Regions from separate parts of the Dickeya aquatica genome, predicted to be linked through region 1. Evidence: predicted binding sites of a transcription regulator. Region 1 holds the regulator's gene; each other region holds the start of a gene.
What was found. The regulator PurR, encoded in region 1, represses purine synthesis genes. The targets are predictions, from matches to a motif close to CANGCAAACGTTTGCNTG.

Region 1 (5,672 bases):
AGCGAAAACCCGGAATATAAATACTCTCTGGCATTTGTCGGTTATAACGAGGAGAGCGACGGTTCAGTCATTGAACTGACGTATAACTGGGGTGTAGACAGTTACGAGATGGGCAGCGCTTTTGGTCACATCGCGCTGGGCGTCGATGATGTTGCGGGTGCCTGTGAGCGTATCCGGCAGGCAGGTGGCAAAGTGACCCGTGAAGCAGGCCCGGTTAAAGGCGGTAACACCGTTATTGCGTTTGTTGAAGACCCTGATGGCTATAAAATCGAGCTGATTGAACGTGCTCAGGCCGGCCAGGGACTGGGGAACTGACCTCCTGCCGGTTTTCTTTTTCAGGTGTCAGCCGACACCTGCCTTTCGCCGTCATCGGGCGGCGTGACCTGCTTGCCTGCTGCATCCCATGGCAGAATTTGCCATAATGTGCATTGTATGTTGCTGAAGAAATTAAAAAACGAATGGCCGAAAAACATAACCTGAACGCCCTGAATGCACGTTTCCGTGGTTTTTATCCCGTGGTAATCGATGTGGAAACAGCAGGATTTAACGCGAAAACCGATGCATTACTGGAAATCGCGGCTATTACGCTGAAAATGGATGAAAGCGGTTGGTTAAAACCAGACGAAACATTGCATTTCCATGTTGAGCCTTTTGAAGGGTCAATTTTGCGCCCGGAAGCATTGGCCTTCAACGGCATCGACCCGAAAAACCCGTTGCGGGGTGCGGTCAGTGAATACGAAGCGTTGCACGAAATCTTCAAACAGGTACGCAAAGGCATTAAAGATCAAGACTGTAATCGGGGCATCATCGTAGCGCACAACGCCACCTTTGATCACAGTTTTCTCATGGCGGCGGCTGAACGTTGCAGCCTTAAACGCAATCCTTTCCATCCATTTGCCACGTTTGATACCGCGGCACTCAGTGGCCTGGTACTCGGCCAAACCGTGCTGGCCAAAGCCTGCATCGCAGCCGGTATTACGTTTGATGCCAGTCAGGCACATTCGGCTTTATATGATACTGAACGCACGGCAGAACTTTTTTGCGAGCTGGTCAATCGCTGGAAACGCCTTGGCGGGTGGCCGCTTTCGGCTGGAACAGAGAGTGGCACGCCGTCTGCTATCGGCGCAGAAGAATAACGCCATACGACATCAGGCAACAGCCGTTGCCTGATGTCTGGCCCGCATCAAGCCTGGGATTCATCCCCTTGCTGGAGTCTGTACTTATCGGCGGTTTCTTTGATCAGTGGTTGCAATTCCCCGCGCTGATACATTTCAATCACGATGTCACAGCCCCCAACCAGTTCGCCATCAACCCACAGTTGCGGGAACGTCGGCCAATTAGCGTACTTAGGTAATTCGGCACGAATATCCGGGTTCTGCAAAATATCCACATAGGCAAAGCGCTCACCGCATGCTGACAACGCTTGTACCGCCTGGGCAGAAAAACCACAGCTTGGCAGCTTGGGAGAACCTTTCATATACAGCAGAATCGGGTTTTCAGCGATCTGACGCTGAATTTTTTCAATTGTGGTCGTCATGGTTTATGCTTCCTTAAGCGCGTGATGCCCTATCAGTTAATGTCGGGCATAGAATTGCGGCCAGGCGCACCCCGCCGCTTCTCGTTCTATAATCAGGTATTCTAACGATAGCGATGGCCACAAAAAAACGCTATCTTTTGTAGGGTTTTACGATTTCGCATTCTCCCTGCGCTCAATCAGCGGTTGCTGATGGATAATTAAGCAAAAAATGGCCGTTGTTAACGTTTTCTCACTATTTTGTAGTAATAAAAGCCCTATCCCCACTTTTTTATCAGGCCATTTTGGGGAATACTGTAAAGATTGAACGATTGAGGACACCATTCGGTCAGCATTATTATGCGGTTATTTATTACGCTTTTTTTATTATTTTTCAGTAATCTGTTTTTTAATCTGGCACAGGCTACGCCTCACAGTAACGCTGTTTTACCACGCAAAAGCGGTGTGGCGACGGCGAATAAAGCCGTGGATGATGCTAAAAAAAATAAGACGGCGAAAAGTGCTAAAAAAAGCGCCAGTGCCACACCGGCCAAACCAGCACAAAAACACACAACAGCATCGGCTAACACCGCCAGCCACACGACTGCCACCTCACACACCAAAGCAGCCACAGGCAAAGCAGCTGTAGCTTCGACAGCCGCACGCAGTCACACGGCCAGCAACAGTAAAAAAGATAAAAAAGAAGAGAAAGGTTCTGTTGCTAAATCATCACAACCTGCGGGCAAAAACGCTAAGAAAACCCTCACTGAACAGGCAAAAAATGCGCACACGCAGCCGACAAAAGTCGCTCACGCCAGTGCCAAACACCCGAACAGCGAGCCACACTCTGGCTCCGGGCATACCACGGCAAAAAACCAAAAAGGCAAATCTGCCACTACGCATACAGCGACACTAGCCGCCAATGCCCATCATGGTAAGAATAAAAACGATAAGATGAGCAAGTCAGGCATAGCCATGAACCCGGCACACCAAAAGCGCTATCAGCACGCCAAGCAAACGGCAATGAATAAGCTCATGAGCCAGATTGGCAAACCTTATCACTGGGGGGGACGACACCCTATTTCTGGTTTTGATTGCAGCGGGCTGGTGTATTACGCCTACAAAGACGTGGTGAAAATTTCCATTCCACGAACGGCCAACGAAATGTTCCATTTACGCGATGCCGCCCCCATCAAGAAGAGCGAACTCGAAAGCGGCGATTTGGTGTTCTTTCGGATAACAAATCGTGGTGCAGCAGATCACGTTGGCGTTTATCTTGGTAATGGCCGCTTTATTCAATCGCCCCGAACTGGCTCTGACATAAAAATCAGCAAGTTAAGTGAAGATTATTGGCAGGATCACTACGTAGGCGCTCGCCGTGTGGTTACGCCAAAAACCATGCGCTAATGACACCACTGTCATAACTCTACCGCCAGCCCCCTCACCAGATGAAACAAGCCCCGAAAGCGCATCTGCTCATTCGGGGCTTGTTTCATCATTATTTTGCACGCGACAAAAAATGCGGCCGCGGTGATATCACATCTGCGCGAGAGGAGCCATCAGCCAATGGTGAGTCTCCGCGTACTCAGGGTTAATTCAGCACCGCACTCATGCTAAATATCACAATCACCGTCAGCGCAACGACTGTCGTGAACAACGACATTTTCAAATTCGTATCCATAAACCATCTCCTGTATTTGACAAATCGGTGGGCCATCACATCATCAGAATAGATGGATACCGATGAAAAGCATAATCAATATCTTGCCTATTATATGAAGGACGTTTAAAAAAACCGCTTTCCCCATCACAGAGATAACACGAATTACCTCTTCCACTTTTGAGTTAAATCGGCCAAAATTCGCGGTTTACTGTATGCACTGCGTTGGCCGCCCTCCCGGCTCCCCTTCCGGCTACACTTCGGCATGTCTCCTCCTGAAAATAGTGTTTGGCTGGAGAAGAATTCACGCAGGCAAACGATTAACAACATATTTACTGCTGTAACAGATACGTTGCTGTTACAACTGTTCAGGAGTCACCTAAGATGGCAACGATTAAAGATGTGGCAAAGCGCGCAGGCGTTTCGACCACAACCGTATCACACGTGATCAATAAAACACGTTTCGTCGCCGAAGAAACCAAGGCTGCGGTGCGTGCCGCCATCGAGGAGTTACATTATTCGCCAAGCGCGGTGGCACGCAGCCTAAAAGTGAATCACACCAAGTCTATCGGTTTGCTGGCCACATCCAGTGAAGCGCCCTATTTTGCTGAAATTATTGAAGCGGTAGAAAACAGTTGTTATGCCAGAGGCTATACGCTGATTTTGTGTAATTCCCACAACAATCTGGACAAGCAGCGCGCTTATCTGTCGATGCTGGCACAAAAGCGTGTCGATGGTCTGTTGGTGATGTGTGCTGAATATCCACCGGCACTGTTGTCGATGCTGGCCGATTACCGTCATATCCCCATGGTAGTGATGGACTGGGGGGAAGCGCACAGCGATTTTACCGACACAATTATCGATAACGCCTTCGCGGGCGGTTATATGGCAGGCCGTTATCTGATTGAGCGCGGGCATCGCGATATTGGTGCGATCCCCGGCTCACAAGAGCGTAACACTGGCAGCGGGCGCTACCTTGGTTTTCTTAAAGCGCTGAAGGAAGCCGATATTACGATACGCGAAGAGTGGGTGGTGCAAGGCGACTTCGAACCAGAGTCCGGCTATAAAGCCATGCACCAGATTCTGGCACAAAAACACCGCCCCACCGCGGTATTCTGTGGTGGTGATATCATGGCGATGGGCGCTATCTGTGCGGCTGATGAGCTGGGCTTGCGGGTACCTCAGGATATTTCGGTGATAGGGTATGACAACGTTCGCCATGCGCGCTATTTCACTCCGGCACTGACTACCATCCATCAGCCCAAAGAGCGCCTCGGCCAGGCCGCATTCTCCATGCTGCTTGATCGCATTACCAGCAAACGTGAAGAAGCACAGACTATCGAAGTTCACCCAACGCTGATAGAGCGCCGCTCCGTTGCTGATGGCCCGTTTGTGGACTATCGCCGCTAAATTGCCCCTTATCTTCATGCCTGTGGGGTTCACTTTCAGCCCGCCTGATTGAATCTATTGTGCGGCCCACGCCAGTCGAATCTTGCCGACAGGCGCGGGCAGTCATAAACTTGTCATTGCCTTTAACGACAATAATCATCATGTGACGATGCAGGATTGTGATGGCTCCTCACATCGCCCATTTTGCTGCCCTGCTCATTGAGCGCCACGGTGCGCATAATCACCACCGCCTTTCCGCGCCCAGTGGCAGACGCCTTTCGTAGCCGCTTTTCTCTTGAATACCGCTGAGTCTTCAGGGCCAGACGATGGATTGAGTCCACCGAATGTTCTTCATGGGTACAATGGTCTAACGAATTCCTTGCACTGCAATGTTGGCAAGGTAGGGGGGAAGTGATGAGCTCATCTTACGCAGAGGATCTGGGGAGTGCTGGCACGTCCTGGTTCCAGATAGTCAATAATATGCTGGCGGGCGCTGGTATTACTATCAATGGCTCGCACCCGTTTGATATACAGGTGAAAAATCCCAATTTCTACAAACGGATATTGCGGGAAGGTTCACTGGGGCTCGGCGAAAGTTATATGGATGGCTGGTGGGAGTGCGAGCGCCTGGATATGTTTTTTCATCGCGCTTTACGTGCCGGGCTGGAAAACCAATTGCCGCACCGTTTGCATGACACGCTGCGGGTACTGCTGGCAAGAGTGATAAACCTGCAATCCCGCCGCCGCGCATGGAGGGTGGGCAAGGCGCATTACGACCTCGGTAATGATCTTTTCTCACGTATGCTTGACCCGCACATGCAGTACTCTTGCGCTTACTGGAAACACGCCGAAACGCTCGAACAGGCACAGCAAGACAAGTTGCATCTGATTTGCGAAAAATTGCAGCTACGCCAGGGAATGACCTTACTGGATATCGGCTGTGGCTGGGGAGGCCTGTCAGCCTTTGCCGCACGCCATTATGGCGTTCGCGTGACCGGTATTACCATCTCGCGTGAGCAGCAGACGCTGGCACAGCAACGCTGCCAGGGCCTGGATGTGTCTATTCTGCTGCAAGACTACCGTGACATGCACCAGCCATTTGATCGTATT
Region 2 (5,672 bases), 410 kb from region 1:
AAGCGATTGCCGGGCCGTTTGGCAAAATCCGTTTCTGCCCGACCGGTGGTATTACGCCGAATAACTACCGCGATTATCTGGCACTGAAAAGCGTGCTGTGTGTGGGTGGCTCCTGGCTGGTGCCCACTGATGCACTGGAAAGCGGTGATTATGATCGTATTACTGCACTGGCGCGTGAAGCGGTGGCAGGGGCAAAAGCCTGATACTGCCGCAACCTTGATGTAACGGGTATACCCACAGGCTCGCTTTGGCGGGCCTGTTTATTGCTGTTCCTGACATCTTGTGGGGATTGGTTTAGCAATAAAAAACGGCTTCTGTTTTTTGAAGCCGCTGAGAGATGTTGTGACAACGTTAATTTGTTTCGCGGTGATTAATTATATTTTCTGGCGAACTCTTCATCACTGTTGCACAGATAAATGATGAATTCGATAAACGCAATAACCGATGGAATAAACGTCCAGCAAAACAGTAAATAAAGAATGCCCTGACCCGGTTTACCCAAATAGAATTTATGCGCGCCAATCCCACCTAAAAAGAAAGCAAACAGCGCAGCAGAAATGCGGCTCTTTTCTCCTTTTACCGACTGCGTTGCACCACAGTGTGGGCAAGCCTTGGCGGTACTGTGCACTTCTTTACCACAACCCCGGCAGAAAACCATCCCAGACATCTACATCACTCCTAATAGTAGTCAATACAGACAAATATTAACGATATTTTATGATTTTCACTACTATTAAGCCTGCGGATAAGATGATTTTTTAACGATTTTAATTAAAAGAGGCATACTCTCCTTATTGTTGAGGATGGCGGTTGCAACCACTGTGCTAATTACTGATTCGGATAAAGCCAAAGTCCCCGACAGAATAAACCTGCCGGGGAATGGCATAATAATCGATGTTAACCGCTGACGTTCACCGCCGCCGCAACGGCTTTCGCCAGTCCAATCGCCGCTTCGGTATCTTGTGCCGTAGCCAGCGCCACGCCCATGCGCCGGCGTCCACAAATGTCAGGCTTACCAAACAAGCGAAGCTGAGTCTGTGGCTGTAGGGCCTGTTCCAGTCCGTGATAACGGACATCATCGCTGTTGAGCTCAGGCAGAATAACGGCTGAAGCCGAAGGGCCGTACTGGCAGATGCGGCCAATCGGCAGGCCGAGAAAAGCGCGAACATGCAGCGCAAACTCAGATAGGTCTTGAGAGATCAATGTCACCATGCCGGTATCGTGCGGGCGTGGTGAAACCTCGCTGAAGATAACCTCATCACCACAGACAAACAGCTCCACACCAAACAGGCCGAACCCGCCTAACGCTTTCACCACTTTTCCGGCAATCTCTTTTGCCCGCTGGAGCGCCAGAGTGCTCATCTGCTGTGGCTGCCAGGATTCGCGGTAATCGCCGTCTTCCTGGCGGTGACCAATCGGGTCGCAAAAATGTAAGCCATCGATGGCATGAATGGTCAACAGGGTGATTTCAAAATCAAACTTTACCAGCCCTTCAACAATGACCTTACCACCACCGGCCCTGCCACCTTCCTGAGCATAGCGCCAGGCTTTTTCCAGCTGTTCGGCCGCGCGAATCAGGCTTTGGCCTTTTCCAGAAGAGCTCATCACTGGTTTGACGATACAGGGGAAACCGAGTTCGTGAGCGGCGAGCTGAAATTCGGCTTCATTTGCCGCGAAGCGGTAGCGGGAAGTGGGGAGTGCCAGCGTTTCTGCCGCCAGCCGACGAATCCCTTCCCGGTTCATGGTTAAACGGGTGGCCTCGGCACAAGGCACGACCTGTTGGCCTTGCTGCTCTAAAGCGACCAGCATGTCCGTGGCGATCGCTTCGATTTCAGGCACGATAAAGTCTGGGCGCTCTTGCTCAACCAGGCTTTTTAGCGCATCGCCATCAAGCATATTGATAACGTGGCTGCGATGGGCTACCTGCATCGCCGGTGCATCGGCGTAGCGATCAACGGCGATCACTTCTATACCCAAACGCTGGCACTCAATCGCGACTTCTTTTCCCAATTCGCCAGAGCCGAGCAACATCACACGAGTGGCTCCGGCACGCAAAGCGGTTCCGATTGTTAACATAACCTGATACCTGATGGTGGTGTAAAAGACGGTTTTATAAACATGACGAAGCAATAAACAAACAGACCCGAAAGCCAGATAAACGGGGGACTGATAGCGCGGCAGTATAAACGAAAACGTTTGCGTTTGGCATCACTCTGCGTACTGATACGCAAAAGTGAGTGAAAATACGTGCAGATCTCGGTGCACGCTGGATTCTGCGAAAAATTCATGACAGGCTGCGCTGACTAGCCACCCTACGGTTTTTTGATTGCGTCTGGCCAGTAGGGGGAACGATGCTGTTGAATGGAAGGAGTTACCAGAATGAAAGCGCCACACGCCGAAAAACGGCCTCACCGCATGACGATGCACGGTGAAACCCGCATCGATAATTATTACTGGCTGCGGGATGATGACCGTAATGCCCCTGCGGTTCTTGACTGGCTGGCGCAGGAAAATCGTTACTGCGAGCAGGTTATGGCTCCGCATGAGGCGCTGCGTCAGACGTTGTATGACGAGATGGTGGCGCGAATTCCTGGCGAGGACGTGTCTGTACCTTATGTCAAACGAGGTTATCGCTATCAGAGCCGCTATGTTCCCGGTAAAGAGTATGCGATTTATCAACGTCAGCCAGAACATCAAACGCAAGAGTGGCAGGTATTACTTGATGCTAATCAGCGCTCACAAGGGAAGACATTTTATCATCTTGGGGCGCTTGGCATCAGCCCGGATAACCGTTTTATGAGTGTGGCCGAGGATGTGCTCTCACGTCGGCAATATGCGGTAACGTTTCTGGATTTAACCACCGATGAGTGGTTGCCTGACCGCCTGGAGAATGTCAGCGCCGACAGTGAGTGGGCCGCAGATTCACGCACACTGTATTATGTCCGCAAACATCCACAGACACTGCTGGCGTATCAGGTTTATCGCCATCGTTTAGGTGATGATCCACAGCAGGATGAACTGGTTTATGAAGAGCTGGATGATGCATTCTACCTGAGTCTGGATAAAACCACGTCAGAGCGCTATATCCTGATTTACCTTGACAGTACCACCAGCAGTGAGGTGCTGCTCCTCGATACTCACGACCCGGCGGCCAAACCGCAGGTTTTTCTGCCTCGCCGAGCCGACCATGAATATCAGGTAGACCATTTTCGCAATGCGTTCTACGTTCGTTCGAATCGGGCGGGTAAGACGTTTGGCTTTTATCAGGCCGCCGGCGATGATGAAAGCACCTGGCAAACACTGATTGCTCCGCGTCCTCATCATGTGTTTGAAGGGTTTGCACTGTTCGATGACTGGTATGTGGCAGAAGAACGTGAACAGGGGCTTACGCAACTTCGCTATGTTCACTGGAATAGCGGTATCTCACATCAGATAGCGTTTAATGACCCGACTTATGTCACCTGGCTGAGTTATAACCCAACGCCACACAGCACGGCGTTGCGTTACGGTTATTCTTCTATGACGACACCCACCACGCTGTATGAACTGGATATGGCAACCGGTGAACAAAAGGTGCTCAAGCAATCAGAAGTCAAAAATTTTGATGCCGGCAATTACTGTAGTGAACGGTTATGGGTAACGGTGCGGGATGGTGAGTCTGTTCCTGTTTCGCTGGTGTATCACAAAGCGAGCGAGCGCGGTAATAACCCCTTGCTGGTTTATGGCTATGGTGCTTATGGCAGCAGTATCGACCCCGAGTTTAGCAGCAGTCGCCTTAGCCTGTTGGATCGTGGTTTTGTTTATGCACTGGTGCACATTCGCGGTGGCGGTGAACTGGGTCAGACATGGCACGATCAAGGGAGACTGCGCAACAAAATGAACAGTTTTACTGACTTCATTGATGTGACGCAGGCGTTACTGACTCGCGGTTATGGCGACCCGAATAGGGTGTTTGCCATGGGCGGAAGTGCGGGTGGGCTTTTGATGGGCGCGGTAGTGAATATGGCTCCGTCACTCTTCAAAGGGGTTGTTGCTCAGGTTCCCTTTGTTGATGTGTTAACGACCATGCTGGATGAGTCTATTCCGCTCACAACAGGGGAATACGATGAGTGGGGGAACCCGAATGATGAGGCTGATTACCATGTTATTCGGCGTTATAGCCCCTATGATGGCGTGACGGCACAAGCGTACCCACACATGCTGGTGACGACTGGCCTACATGATTCTCAGGTGCAATATTGGGAGCCGGCAAAGTGGGTGGCAAAGTTGCGTGAGTTAAAAACGGACGAGAATTTGTTGCTATTGCATACCGATATGGGGGCCGGGCATGGGGGTAAATCCGGTCGGATGGCTCAATTTGATGACATTGCGCAGGAATTTACTTTTTTGATAAGCCTGCTCTGATCGCTCATTACCGGGTGGGCTGCCTGCGGTGTTTGAGCCTTTACGTCGTTGCATAGTGGTGAGGGAACCGTTTTTCGCGGGACAGGTCAGGGGGATATGCGATCACCGGGTGTCAGGAGGCAGAGGGTGATCGCCAGGTATGGATTATCCGCGATGTCTGATTACCGAGCCAAATCAGTAAATTTCAGCCTGAGGTTGCGCTTTTTTGGCTCGTTTTTCTGCCCGTTTTTGCGCCGCAGTTTTGAGCGGTTTTTTCCGGGCGTTTTTCTTGCTGTCCATTCCTTTACTCATTTCATTTGCCTCACTTGGTAAAAGGTAGGGTTGCCTGTTTATTAACCTCCTGTTCAGGCCGTGATGCAAGCGAAAAAAGTATTTTTATGGCAGTGATGCCAGCTCAGGACAAGGAACTCAGACAACAGGGTTATTTATTACCGCTTGGGTCATAAGGCAGGGTAGAGAACTGGTGGGAGATTTCCCGATAATAACGAACCCGCTCACGAAAATAGACACGTAAGTGCGCAGGCTGCTGCCGCTCAACTTCATCAGCGATGACGGGCATGTTATAACGCTCCCGAAAGGCGATACTGGATGCTGCCAGATCCACATTCACTTTTTCCATCTCGTCATAAGGCAGTTCGGCCAGATTGTATCCCATGATTACCTCCTGTTTATTGCGCGACAAAATTAAAACAGAAGTGCGCAATTGGCAAATATTGTTACCTTGTCTGACCTCGACAGGCGACGAGAAGGTTCGTATCCTCGTCGCGGGTTAACCGCTCGCCAATGGGCTATACGACAACACGAGGAATCACACATGCTGAATATCAGGCAGTTTATCACATCAAACATGCGTGTCTTGAAAACGCTGGGTTTAGTGGCCTGCATGGCTTTTTCACAGTCAGTGCTGGCTCATGCCCATCTGAAAAGTCAGACCCCGGCTGCTGATGCTACGGTGGCGGCGTCACTGAGCGCGTTATCATTAACGTTTACTGAAAATATCGAGCCTGCATTTAGTGGGGTGACATTGACGTTAAATGGCCAGACGATTTCAACGGGGAATGCGGTGCTGGATAATGGGCATAAAAATACACTGTTGATATCGCTTGATAAAACGCTTGTCAGCGGGAGTTACCAGGTGAACTGGCATGTGCTCTCTGTTGATGGGCATAAAACCACGGGAAGTTACCGTTTTAATGTCAAATAAATGATGGTGCTGGAGTCGGCATACATTCTGTTTCGGGGCGTACATTTTACCAGTGTGATGCTAC
Region 3 (5,672 bases), 2.0 Mb from region 1:
ATCGCCATGCGCAGCGCGGTGTTCCCGGCGGCATCGCGCGACACGCCGATAATGCGGCCCGGCATCGCACGTTTGTATTCGTCTCGGCAGGCAAAAAACGCTGCATGCGGGCCGCCATAGCCCATCGGTACACCGAAGCGCTGTGCCGACCCCAGCACGATATCCGCTCCCTGCGCGCCCGGTGCCGCCAGCAGCACCAGCGCCATGATATCGGCTACCACACTGGTGATGATGTTGCGGTTTTTCAGCTCCGCCATCAGCGCACGGTAATCGTGCAGCTCACCCGTGGTGCCGAGGTATTGCAGCAACACGCCGAACACGCCCTCTTGTTCCAGCGCCTCGTGCGCTTTCCCGGTGACAATCTCAAAGCCGAAGGTCTCTGCGCGCGTGCGCACCACATCCAGCGTTTGCGGGTGCACATCCTCTGCGACAAAGAAACGGTTCGCCTGCTTGAGCTTGCTCACGCGCCTGGCCATCGCCATCGCTTCTGCTGCGGCCGTCGCTTCATCAAGCAGCGAAGCCGAGGCCAGTTCAAGACCGGTTAAATCCTGTGTGACCTGCTGGAAATTCAGCAACGCCTCCAGACGCCCCTGCGACACCTCTGGCTGATACGGCGTATAAGCAGTATACCAGCCAGGGTTTTCCAGCACGTTGCGCAAAATGACCGGTGGCGTCAGCACCGCGTGATAGCCCATGCCAATATAGCTTTTATGGCGCAGGTTACGGCTGGCTATCGTTTTCAGCTCAGCCAGTGCCTGCGCTTCGGTTGCAGCATCGCCGACCGCTGGCGGCTGCGGCAACTGGATATCGGCAGGCACAATCTGGCGAATCAGCCCGGCCAGAGAGTCCGCGCCAATCGCATTCAGCATGTGCTGCTGTTGGCTATCCGACGGGCCGATATGACGTTCGATAAAAGCATTGGCGTGTTCAAGTTCACTGAGGGTCTGGGTCATGGGGGGATTTCCTGCATTTAGCACAGTGATATGCCGCAAACGGCATCAAAACGCCGCAGGCACACCGAAACAGACAACAAAATAAAACCGATTGCAAAACCAGCGGGCCACTGCCATGCCCTGCCGCCATCAGGCCGCAGGGCAACAGCGTTATTCGTCTTCGTCGCCGTCTTCTTCTTCCAGCAACGCCTGGTAGCCTGCGGCATCCAGCAATTCATTGAGTTCTGCCTCATCAGCAGCTTTGATGCGGAACAGCCAGCCTTCGGCATAAGGAGCGCTGTTCACCAGCTCTGGCGCACCTTCCAGCTCGTCATTAATTGCCACAATCTCACCGCTGAGGGGAGAGTAGATATCCGAGGCTGCCTTGACCGATTCCGCCACGGCGCAGTCATCACCCGCGTTCACCGTGCTGCCCACTTCCGGCAGGTCGATAAACACCATATCCCCCAGCAGTTCCTGTGCGTGCTCGGTAATGCCCACACTGTAAACGCCGTTGCCTTCTGCCATCACCCATTCATGGGAAGAGGTATATTTCAGTTCAGCCGGAACATTGCTCATTGCCACTTTCTCCTTACTCAAGCCAAAAAATTAAAACTGAACCAGCGCCTTACCGGCGCGGACAAAATTCGGTTTGGTGACATGCACCGGCATTTCACGATTGCGAATCTGCACGGTTGCCTGTTCACCGATACCCGCAGGCACACGGGCCAGCGCGATGCTGACGCCCAGCGTAGGTGAGAATGATCCGCTGGTGATGACACCCTCATGCACAACCCCGTCGCTGTCGGCAAAACGCACCGTCTGACCGTGGCGCAACACGCCTTTCTCGGTCATCACCAGTCCCACCAGTTGCTCGGTGCCTTGCGCCTGCTGACGCTCCAGCGCCTCGCGGCCGATAAACTGACGATCTTGCGGCTGCCAGACAATCGTCCATGCCATATTGGCGGCCAGTGGCGAAACGGTTTCATCCATGTCCTGACCATACAGGTTCATGCCCGCTTCCAGACGCAGCGTGTCACGCGCGCCCAAACCACAGGGTTTTACGCCAGCGGCCAGCAACTGTTGCCAGAGGCTCACCGCCTGTTCCTGTGGCAGGGCAATCTCGTAGCCCGCTTCGCCAGTATAGCCAGTGGTGGCAATAAATAACTCGCCGGCCTGCACACCGAAGAACGGTTTCATACCGGCTATCTGTTCACACTGTGCTGCGCTTAACAGGCTGCGCACCTTTTCCTGCGCCTGCGGCCCTTGCACCGCTATCAGCGACAGGTCTTCACGCTCGGTGAGGGTCACCTTAAACGGTTTGGCGTGCTCGCTAATCCAGGCCAGATCCTTCTCACGGGTGGCGGAATTCACCACCAGGCGGAAATAGTCTTCGCGCTGAAAATAGACGATTAAATCATCAATCACGCCCGCTTGCGGCGTCAGCATCGCGGTATAAAGCGCTTTGCCTGGCTGGGTCAGTTTAGCGACGTCGTTGGCCAGCAGATAACGTAAAAATTCGCGCACCCGCGCGCCGCGCAAATCGACAATGGTCATGTGTGACACATCAAACATACCGGCGCTGTTACGCACGATGTGATGTTCGTCGAGTTGTGAGCCGTAATGCAGCGGCATCATCCAGCCATGAAAGTCCACCATCTTGGCACCATCGGCCAGATGCTGTTGATACAACGGAGTGTGGTTCGCCATTTTTCTCTTCTCTACGCCTTTCTACGTTGTTAGCCACGCGTTGTGACGCCAGGCCCCACGACGCAAACGTTTATCCTGCCGTTGAACTTACCACCGAAATGCGCCCGCCACCACACCTTTGGTCATAAGTTTATCTATATAAAATAGAACATTCCCGCCACACTTTCTCGAACCGAGAAAAGCCATTAAAACCAAAAAATGATAATAATAAAGAATTTAATTTTAATTAATTGCTATTAAATGAATATTTAATACATAAAAATTCGATTAAGAAGTGCGTTATTGAATAATCAAAAACCACGATAAATTAGATAAAGTAATGCGAAAAAAACCTGAAATTAGATTATTTCAGGTCAGTTACGCACGCGTTAACATCACCGCAGTATGACGTTTTGTGATAAGGCGCATGACTATCTTCCCTTTAGCGCCAGCCTGCCGGTAACAATGGCAACAACCGGAAGGTTCCCCCGATAAGAGGTTCACACTGGTTTTCATCAGCGAATTATTTTTATCAATGAATTGTTGTTATCAGCGAATTAGGGGAGTCAATAATGACACACAGAATGATACTCAATGAGACGTCTTACTTCGGCCAGGGTGCGATTGCCCACCTGACGCAAGAGGTGCAACGGCGCAGTTTTCATAAAGCGCTGGTGGTGACAGACAGCGCGCTGGTGGCGCATGGGGTCGCAGGAAAAGTGACCGGCCTGCTCGATAACGCCGGGCTGCCTTATGAGGTCTACGACGGCGTTATCCCCAACCCGACCATTGCCGTTGTTCACCAAGGTGTCAGGTGTTTTCAAGACTCGGGGGCTGACTATTTGATTGCCATCGGCGGCGGCTCACCGCAGGATACCTGCAAGGCCATCGGCATTATTATCAACAACCCGGAATTTGCCGACGTGCGCAGCCTCGAAGGGGTCGCCGCCACGCGCAAACCCAGCGTGCCGATTTTCGCCATTCCGACCACCTCCGGCACCGCCGCGGAAGTGACCATCAACTACGTCATCACCGATGAAGAGAAACGGCGCAAATTTGTTTGCGTTGACCCGCACGACATTCCGATGGTGTCGTTTATTGATGCCGACATGATGCGCTCTATGCCCGCCTCTCTTAAAGCGGCGACCGGTATTGACGCACTCACCCACGCCATCGAAGGCTTTACCACCCGTGCGGCCTGGGAGTTGACCGACATGCTGCATTTAAAAGCCATTGAGATAATCAGCCGCTCACTGCGTGATTCGGTAGCGGGCCACGCTAAAGGCGTTGAAGACATGGCGCTGGGTCAATACATCGCCGGAATGGGCTTTTCTAATGTGGGATTGGGGCTGGTGCACGGTATGGCGCATCCGCTGGGAGCGTTCTACAACACGCCACACGGGGTGGCGAACGCGATTCTGCTGCCGCACATTATGGCCTGGAATGCCGATTACACCGGTGAAAAGTACCGTGCGATTGCGCAGGCGATGGGGGTAAAAGAGGCCGCGACGCTGCCGCTGGCACACGCCAGAGCCGCTGCGATTGATGCCGTCACCCAACTGGCGCGGGATGTGGATATTCCGCCGCGCTTGCGTCAGGTTGGCGTCAAAGAGCAAGACATTCCGGCGCTGGCGCAGGCCGCCTTTGACGATGTCTGCACCGGCGGTAATCCTCGGCCAGCCAGTGTGCAAGAGATTGCGGCGCTCTATCGGTCAATTTACTGACACCAGTCAATTTACTGATTCGCTGCTGTTCACAGAAAAAAAGGCGCGTCCAGCCAGTCTCAGGCTTCGCCCTGCAACACCTGGCGGTGTATGGCAGGGGCAGAGCCCCGTGTCGGAGTGTCAGGACGCGTAGAGCGAAAGCTCTGCCGTGGCAGTCAGATGATCGGCGTCACGGCAGAGTGGCTCAAAGGCTGCACGCTATCGATGCAGCAGGTAGGGAACCTGTTCAGATAAGCTGGCTGATATTCACATTCTCCATCAGGTAGTGGTTATCTGAGTAATCCACCGGAATGGCGATAACAGCCGGGCCATCCACTTCCATCGCCTGCCAAAGCTTGGGCACCAGCTCACCGGCCGACTCCACGGCGAACCCTTTCGCGCCAAACGCCTCGGCATAGGCTTTGAAATCAATCGGCCCGAAGGTAACACCGGATGTACGCTGATACTTTTTCTCTTCCTGAATCGCCACCATGTTATAGGCGTTATCCACCCAAATGATGTGCAGGATATTGGCGTTTAAGCGCACGGCAGTTTCCAGCTCCATGCTCGACTGCATAAACCCGCCATCACCGGATACCGACACCACTTTCTGTTTCGGGTTTACCAGCGCAGCCGCAATCGCCCACGGCAGGGCCACCCCCATAGTTTGCTGGCCGTTGGTCATCAAAATCTGGCGGGCGCGGAAGCTGTAGAGATAACGCGCCAGCCAGATATGAAAGCTGCCCATATCCACACACAGCGTCACATCCTGATTCACCAGATCCTGCATCACCCGCACCAGCCGCAGAGGGTGAATGGCAAAGCCCTCCATGTTAATCGCCCGGGTGGCCAGTTGATGACGCAACTGACTGCGTTCAGCCAGAATCTGCTGTGCGCCTGAGGAAAGCGCTATCGGTGAGCGTAATTGCTGATTGAGCATGTCAACGGTGATGCTGATGTCACCGACCAGTTCAACATCCGGGCGATAGGCGCTCTCGACCTCGGCGGGAAGCACATCAATATGCACCAGCGTCGCATTACCGCTGTTCCACAGTGCAGGTGCATACTCAACCGGGCTGTAGCCGACGGTGACAATCAAATCAGCCTGCTGTAATAGCTTGTCACCGGCCTGATTGTTAAATAGCCCAACGCGTCCGGCAAAGTGGTCAAAATGTTGTTGATCGATAACACCGGCGGCCTGATAGGTGCTGGTGACCGGTAAACGACTCTGATGCAGCAAGCGGCGCAGCGCCTCGGCATTTTTCGGCTGACTGGCCATCAACCCCAGCAGCAAGATGGGGTTTTTCGCTTGCTTTATCAGGCTGACCACGCGGTCTACATCCGCCTG
Region 4 (5,672 bases), 2.1 Mb from region 1:
GGTTGGCCAAATAATCTGCTCCATGACCCGCTGGTGAACGGTATCCGTCACCACCGGTGCCGGTGAGTAAGCACCCATACCGCCGGTGTTCGGGCCGGTATCTTTGTCGCCCACGCGTTTGTGATCCTGACTGGTGGCCATCGGCAGTACATGCTCGCCGTCTACCATCACAATGAAGCTGGCTTCTTCGCCGTCAAGGAACTCTTCCACCACAATGCGATGACCGGCATCGCCAAAGGCATTGCCAGCCAGCATATCCGTGACGGCGTTTTCCGCCTCTGCCAGTGTCATGGCGACAATGACGCCTTTACCGGCGGCCAGACCATCGGCTTTGATAACAATCGGTGCACCGATGCGCCGAACGTAGGCCAGCGCGGGTTCTACCTCGGTGAAGTTCTGGTATTCCGCAGTGGGAATATGCTGGCGCGCTAAAAAGTCTTTGGTAAAGGCTTTGGAGCCTTCCAACTGTGCCGCTGCCTGTGTCGGGCCAAAAATGTTCAGACCGGCGGCGCGAAACGCATCCACCACACCGATGACCAGCGGTGCTTCCGGGCCGACAATGGTCAGGCCGATATCCTGCTGGCGGGCAAATGCCAGCAGCGCCGGGATGTCCGTTGCGGCGATATTCACGTTCTCAAGCGTTGGCTCGAGCGCGGTGCCCGCATTACCCGGCGCAACATAGACTTTATCAGCCAACGGAGACTGGGCGGCTTTCCAGGCCAGTGCGTGCTCGCGGCCACCATTACCAATAATTAAGATATTCATTGTTGTAACCCCGGATTAGTGGCGGAAGTGGCGCATGTCGGTAAACAGCATGGCGATGCCGTGCTCGTTGGCCGCCGCGATGACTTCGTCATCACGAATGGAACCGCCAGGTTGAATCACACATGTGATACCAACGGCGGCGGCGGCATCGATACCGTCACGGAACGGGAAAAACGCATCGGATGCCATGACCGAGCCTTTCACCTCAAGCCCTTCATCACCGGCTTTAATGCCCGCAATTTTCGCCGAATACACCCGGCTCATCTGACCGGCACCAATGCCGATAGTCATCTTGTCTCGGGCATACACAATCGCGTTGGATTTCACAAACTTTGCCACTTTCCAGCAGAACAACGCATCGCGCAGCTCGGCTTCGGTTGGCTGGCGCTCGGTGACAACACGCAGCTGTGCGCTTTCCACCATGCCCAAATCCCGGTCTTGTACCAGCAATCCACCATTAACGCGTTTGAAATCCAGCCCCGGCACACGCTGTTGCCATGTGCCACAGGTCAGCACGCGCACATTCTGTTTGGCCGCGGTGACTTTCAGGGCTGCTTCGCTGGCAGACGGTGCGATGATCACTTCCACAAACTGGCGGCTGATGATGGCCTGCGCCGTGGCTTCATCCAGTTCGCGGTTAAAGGCGATAATGCCGCCGAAGGCTGAGGTCGGGTCGGTTTTATAGGCGCGCTCATAGGCGTCCAGAATCGAATCGCCAACGGCCACGCCGCAAGGGTTCGCGTGCTTCACAATCACACAGGCCGGTTCAGCAAACTCTTTAACGCACTCAAGGGCCGCATCGGTATCGGCGATGTTGTTGTAAGAGAGCGCTTTGCCCTGCAACTGCTGCGCGGTTGCCACAGAGGCTTCTGCAATGTGCTCTTCTATATAGAAGGCGGCCTGCTGGTGGCTGTTCTCGCCGTAACGCATGTCCTGCTTTTTGATGAAGTTCAGGTTTAGCGTGCGAGGGAAACGACCAGAAGGCTCTGTGGTGTCGCCGTGATAGGCCGGAACGTTGCTGCCAAAGTAGTTGGCTATCATACTGTCATACGCCGCCGTGTGCTCGAAGGCTTTGATAGCCAGATCAAACCGGGTTTTGTAAGTCAGGGAGTGCTCGTTGGCATCCATCTCCGCGATGATAGCGCTGTAGTCGCCGCTCTTGACGACGATAGCCACATCATTATGGTTCTTGGCAGCGGAGCGCACCATGGTCGGCCCGCCGATATCAATGTTTTCTACCGCGTCTTCTAAGGTGCAATCGGCTTTAGCGACAGTCTGGGCAAACGGGTAAAGATTGACGACCACCATGTCGATGGGCTGGATGTTGTGTTGGGTCATGATGGCATCATCCTGACCACGGCGGCCCAGAATGCCGCCATGCACTTTGGGATGCAGTGTTTTCACGCGTCCGTCCATCATTTCAGGAAAGCCGGTGTAATCGGATACTTCGGTTACTGGCAAACCCGCATCAGCCAGCAGACGAGCCGTACCACCGGTAGACAGCAGCTCGACGCCACGCTGCGACAGCGCCTGGGCAAATTCAACGATACCGGCTTTGTCAGACACGCTGAGTAAAGCACGACGGATAGGACGACGTTGTTGCATGATGGTTTGATTCCCCTGACTTAGGTTCTTACTTTAAAGAGCGTTAGGTGAATATTAAGGCTATCGCTGCGGTTATCGGTAAAGACAAGGGCAGTATCAGGCCGGTATTCAGCTAACACACTCATAAATGCGTACTAATATATGTAGAGTAATCCGCGTGCGAATTGTAGCGAAAACGTTTGCGTGATGCTCGCCAAATTTCAAGAAATGCCACCTCTGTGGATAACTCTGTGCAAAATAAGGTATAAACGGCACTTTTGCTGTGGAATGCAGCGAACGCACGATTTATCGCAAAATACCGGTTGCGGCCTGATAAGAAGTCCCTATAATGCGACCCCACTGACACGGCAACAGCGGCAACGCAACGCGGTGTCAGCGAAGAAGAAACGAAAAAAAGCGTTGACTCTTCATGAGGAAAGCGTAGTATACGCCACCTCGCGACAGCAGGCTCAGGCCGGTCGCACTGCTCTTTAACAATTAATCAGACAATCTGTGTGGGCACTCGCAGGACACTTCGCAAAAACTTTTGTGAAAGTCTTGAAGAGTGACAACAGTTAATTCATTACGAAATAACAGTAAATTCTTTGAGCACCGTTTTCTTCGGAAAACACAATCAAACTTAAATTGAAGAGTTTGATCATGGCTCAGATTGAACGCTGGCGGCAGGCCTAACACATGCAAGTCGGGCGGTAGCACAAGGGAGCTTGCTCCCTGGGTGACGAGCGGCGGACGGGTGAGTAATGTCTGGGAAACTGCCTGATGGAGGGGGATAACTACTGGAAACGGTAGCTAATACCGCATAACGTCTTCGGACCAAAGAGGGGGACCTTCGGGCCTCTTGCCATCGGATGTGCCCAGATGGGATTAGCTAGTAGGTGGGGTAAAGGCTCACCTAGGCGACGATCCCTAGCTGGTCTGAGAGGATGACCAGCCACACTGGAACTGAGACACGGTCCAGACTCCTACGGGAGGCAGCAGTGGGGAATATTGCACAATGGGCGCAAGCCTGATGCAGCCATGCCGCGTGTGTGAAGAAGGCCTTCGGGTTGTAAAGCACTTTCAGCGGGGAGGAAGGGAACAGGCTTAATACGTCTGTTCATTGACGTTACCCGCAGAAGAAGCACCGGCTAACTCCGTGCCAGCAGCCGCGGTAATACGGAGGGTGCAAGCGTTAATCGGAATGACTGGGCGTAAAGCGCACGCAGGCGGTCTGTTAAGTTGGATGTGAAATCCCCGGGCTTAACCTGGGAACTGCATTCAAAACTGACAGGCTAGAGTCTCGTAGAGGGGGGTAGAATTCCAGGTGTAGCGGTGAAATGCGTAGAGATCTGGAGGAATACCGGTGGCGAAGGCGGCCCCCTGGACGAAGACTGACGCTCAGGTGCGAAAGCGTGGGGAGCAAACAGGATTAGATACCCTGGTAGTCCACGCTGTAAACGATGTCGATTTGGAGGTTGTGCCCTTGAGGCGTGGCTTCCGGAGCTAACGCGTTAAATCGACCGCCTGGGGAGTACGGCCGCAAGGTTAAAACTCAAATGAATTGACGGGGGCCCGCACAAGCGGTGGAGCATGTGGTTTAATTCGATGCAACGCGAAGAACCTTACCTACTCTTGACATCCAGCGAACCTTGTAGAGATACGAGGGTGCCTTCGGGAACGCTGAGACAGGTGCTGCATGGCTGTCGTCAGCTCGTGTTGTGAAATGTTGGGTTAAGTCCCGCAACGAGCGCAACCCTTATCCTCTGTTGCCAGCACTTCGGGTGGGAACTCAGGGGAGACTGCCGGTGATAAACCGGAGGAAGGTGGGGATGACGTCAAGTCATCATGGCCCTTACGAGTAGGGCTACACACGTGCTACAATGGCGTATACAAAGAGAAGCGACCTCGCGAGAGCAAGCGGACCTCATAAAGTACGTCGTAGTCCGGATTGGAGTCTGCAACTCGACTCCATGAAGTCGGAATCGCTAGTAATCGTAGATCAGAATGCTACGGTGAATACGTTCCCGGGCCTTGTACACACCGCCCGTCACACCATGGGAGTGGGTTGCAAAAGAAGTAGGTAGCTTAACCTTCGGGAGGGCGCTTACCACTTTGTGATTCATGACTGGGGTGAAGTCGTAACAAGGTAACCGTAGGGGAACCTGCGGTTGGATCACCTCCTTACCGAGTGAAGAGCCTGCGTGGTGTCCACACAGATTGTCTGATGAAGAAGATGAGCAGTAAAACCTTATAGGCTTGTAGCTCAGGTGGTTAGAGCGCACCCCTGATAAGGGTGAGGTCGGTGGTTCAAGTCCACTCAGGCCTACCAGTTTCGCGAGGGTGCGGGAGCACGGCGCGGGGCTGAAAAAGGTTGAACTCACACAATGGGGCTATAGCTCAGCTGGGAGAGCGCCTGCTTTGCACGCAGGAGGTCTGCGGTTCGATCCCGCATAGCTCCACCATTAACGAATGACTTCAGAGTGTACTGGCAACAGTATGCTGCGAAGTATTCTGCTCTTTAACAATCTGGAACAAGCTGAAAAATTGAAACGACAGCATGTGTATGAGAATGCATGTGTTGTTCGAGTCTCTCAAAAACTTGCATCCCGAAACACCTTCGGGTTGTGAGGTTAAGCGACTAAGCGTACACGGTGGATGCCTAGGCAGTCAGAGGCGATGAAGGGCGTGCTAATCTGCGATAAGCGTCGGCAAGGCGATATGAGCCGTTATACCCGACGATACCCGAATGGGGAAACCCAGTGTGTTTCGACACACTATCACACACTGAATTCATAGGTGTGTGAGGCGAACCGGGGGAACTGAAACATCTCAGTACCCCGAGGAAAAGAAATCAACCGAGATTCCCCCAGTAGCGGCGAGCGAACGGGGAGGAGCCCAGAACCATCATCGGCGTGTGTGTCAGTGGAAGCGTCTGGAAAGGCGCACGGTACAGGGTGACAGTCCCGTACACGAAGATGCACAGGCCGTGAGTTCGACGAGTAGGGCGGGACACGTGGTATCCTGTCTGAACATGGGGGGACCATCCTCCAAGGCTAAATACTCCTGACTGACCGATAGTGAACCAGTACCGTGAGGGAAAGGCGAAAAGAACCCCGGCGAGGGGAGTGAAATAGAACCTGAAACCGTGTACGTACAAGCAGTGGGAGCCTTGATTTATCAGGGTGACTGCGTACCTTTTGTATAATGGGTCAGCGACTTATATTCTGTAGCAAGGTTAACCGAATAGGGGAGCCGCAGGGAAACCGAGTCTTAACTGGGCGTTAAGTTGCAGGGTATAGACCCGAAACCCGGTGATCTAGCCA

Region 2: a site for PurR is predicted at 2,186-2,203, ahead of purT (formate-dependent phosphoribosylglycinamide formyltransferase). Genes of this name have one in related genera too.
Region 3: a site for PurR is predicted at 2,702-2,719, ahead of gcvT (glycine cleavage system aminomethyltransferase GcvT). Genes of this name have one in related genera too.
Region 4: a site for PurR is predicted at 2,539-2,556, ahead of purH (bifunctional phosphoribosylaminoimidazolecarboxamide formyltransferase/IMP cyclohydrolase). Genes of this name have one in related genera too.

The regions. Positions count from the first base shown of each region.
Region 1 covers NZ_LT615367.1:2,735,245-2,740,916, forward strand. Annotated here, with positions in the region: gene gloA (lactoylglutathione lyase) at 1-315, shown strand, start outside; gene rnt (ribonuclease T) at 459-1,136, shown strand; gene DAQ1742_RS12370 (Grx4 family monothiol glutaredoxin) at 1,184-1,537, opposite strand; gene DAQ1742_RS12375 (C40 family peptidase) at 1,874-2,920, shown strand; gene cydH (cytochrome bd-I oxidase subunit CydH) at 3,105-3,194, opposite strand; gene purR (HTH-type transcriptional repressor PurR) at 3,558-4,583, shown strand; gene cfa (cyclopropane fatty acyl phospholipid synthase) at 4,977-5,672, shown strand, end outside.
Region 2 covers NZ_LT615367.1:2,320,493-2,326,164, reverse strand. Annotated here, with positions in the region: gene DAQ1742_RS10420 (bifunctional 4-hydroxy-2-oxoglutarate aldolase/2-dehydro-3-deoxy-phosphogluconate aldolase) at 1-203, shown strand, start outside; gene DAQ1742_RS10415 (TM2 domain-containing protein) at 371-667, opposite strand; gene purT (formate-dependent phosphoribosylglycinamide formyltransferase) at 898-2,076, opposite strand; gene DAQ1742_RS10405 (S9 family peptidase) at 2,380-4,404, shown strand; gene DAQ1742_RS10400 (DNA polymerase III subunit theta) at 4,826-5,059, opposite strand; gene copC (copper homeostasis periplasmic binding protein CopC) at 5,219-5,608, shown strand; gene copD (copper homeostasis membrane protein CopD) at 5,609-5,672, shown strand, end outside.
Region 3 covers NZ_LT615367.1:729,999-735,670, reverse strand. Annotated here, with positions in the region: gene gcvP (aminomethyl-transferring glycine dehydrogenase) at 1-953, opposite strand, end outside; gene gcvH (glycine cleavage system protein GcvH) at 1,104-1,511, opposite strand; gene gcvT (glycine cleavage system aminomethyltransferase GcvT) at 1,542-2,642, opposite strand; gene fucO (lactaldehyde reductase) at 3,194-4,345, shown strand; gene alsS (acetolactate synthase AlsS) at 4,572-5,672, opposite strand, start outside.
Region 4 covers NZ_LT615367.1:319,943-325,614, forward strand. Annotated here, with positions in the region: gene purD (phosphoribosylamine--glycine ligase) at 1-765, opposite strand, end outside; gene purH (bifunctional phosphoribosylaminoimidazolecarboxamide formyltransferase/IMP cyclohydrolase) at 781-2,370, opposite strand; rRNA gene DAQ1742_RS01470 (16S ribosomal RNA) at 2,992-4,533, shown strand; tRNA gene DAQ1742_RS01475 (tRNA-Ile) at 4,602-4,678, shown strand; tRNA gene DAQ1742_RS01480 (tRNA-Ala) at 4,736-4,811, shown strand; rRNA gene DAQ1742_RS01485 (23S ribosomal RNA) at 4,978-5,672, shown strand, end outside.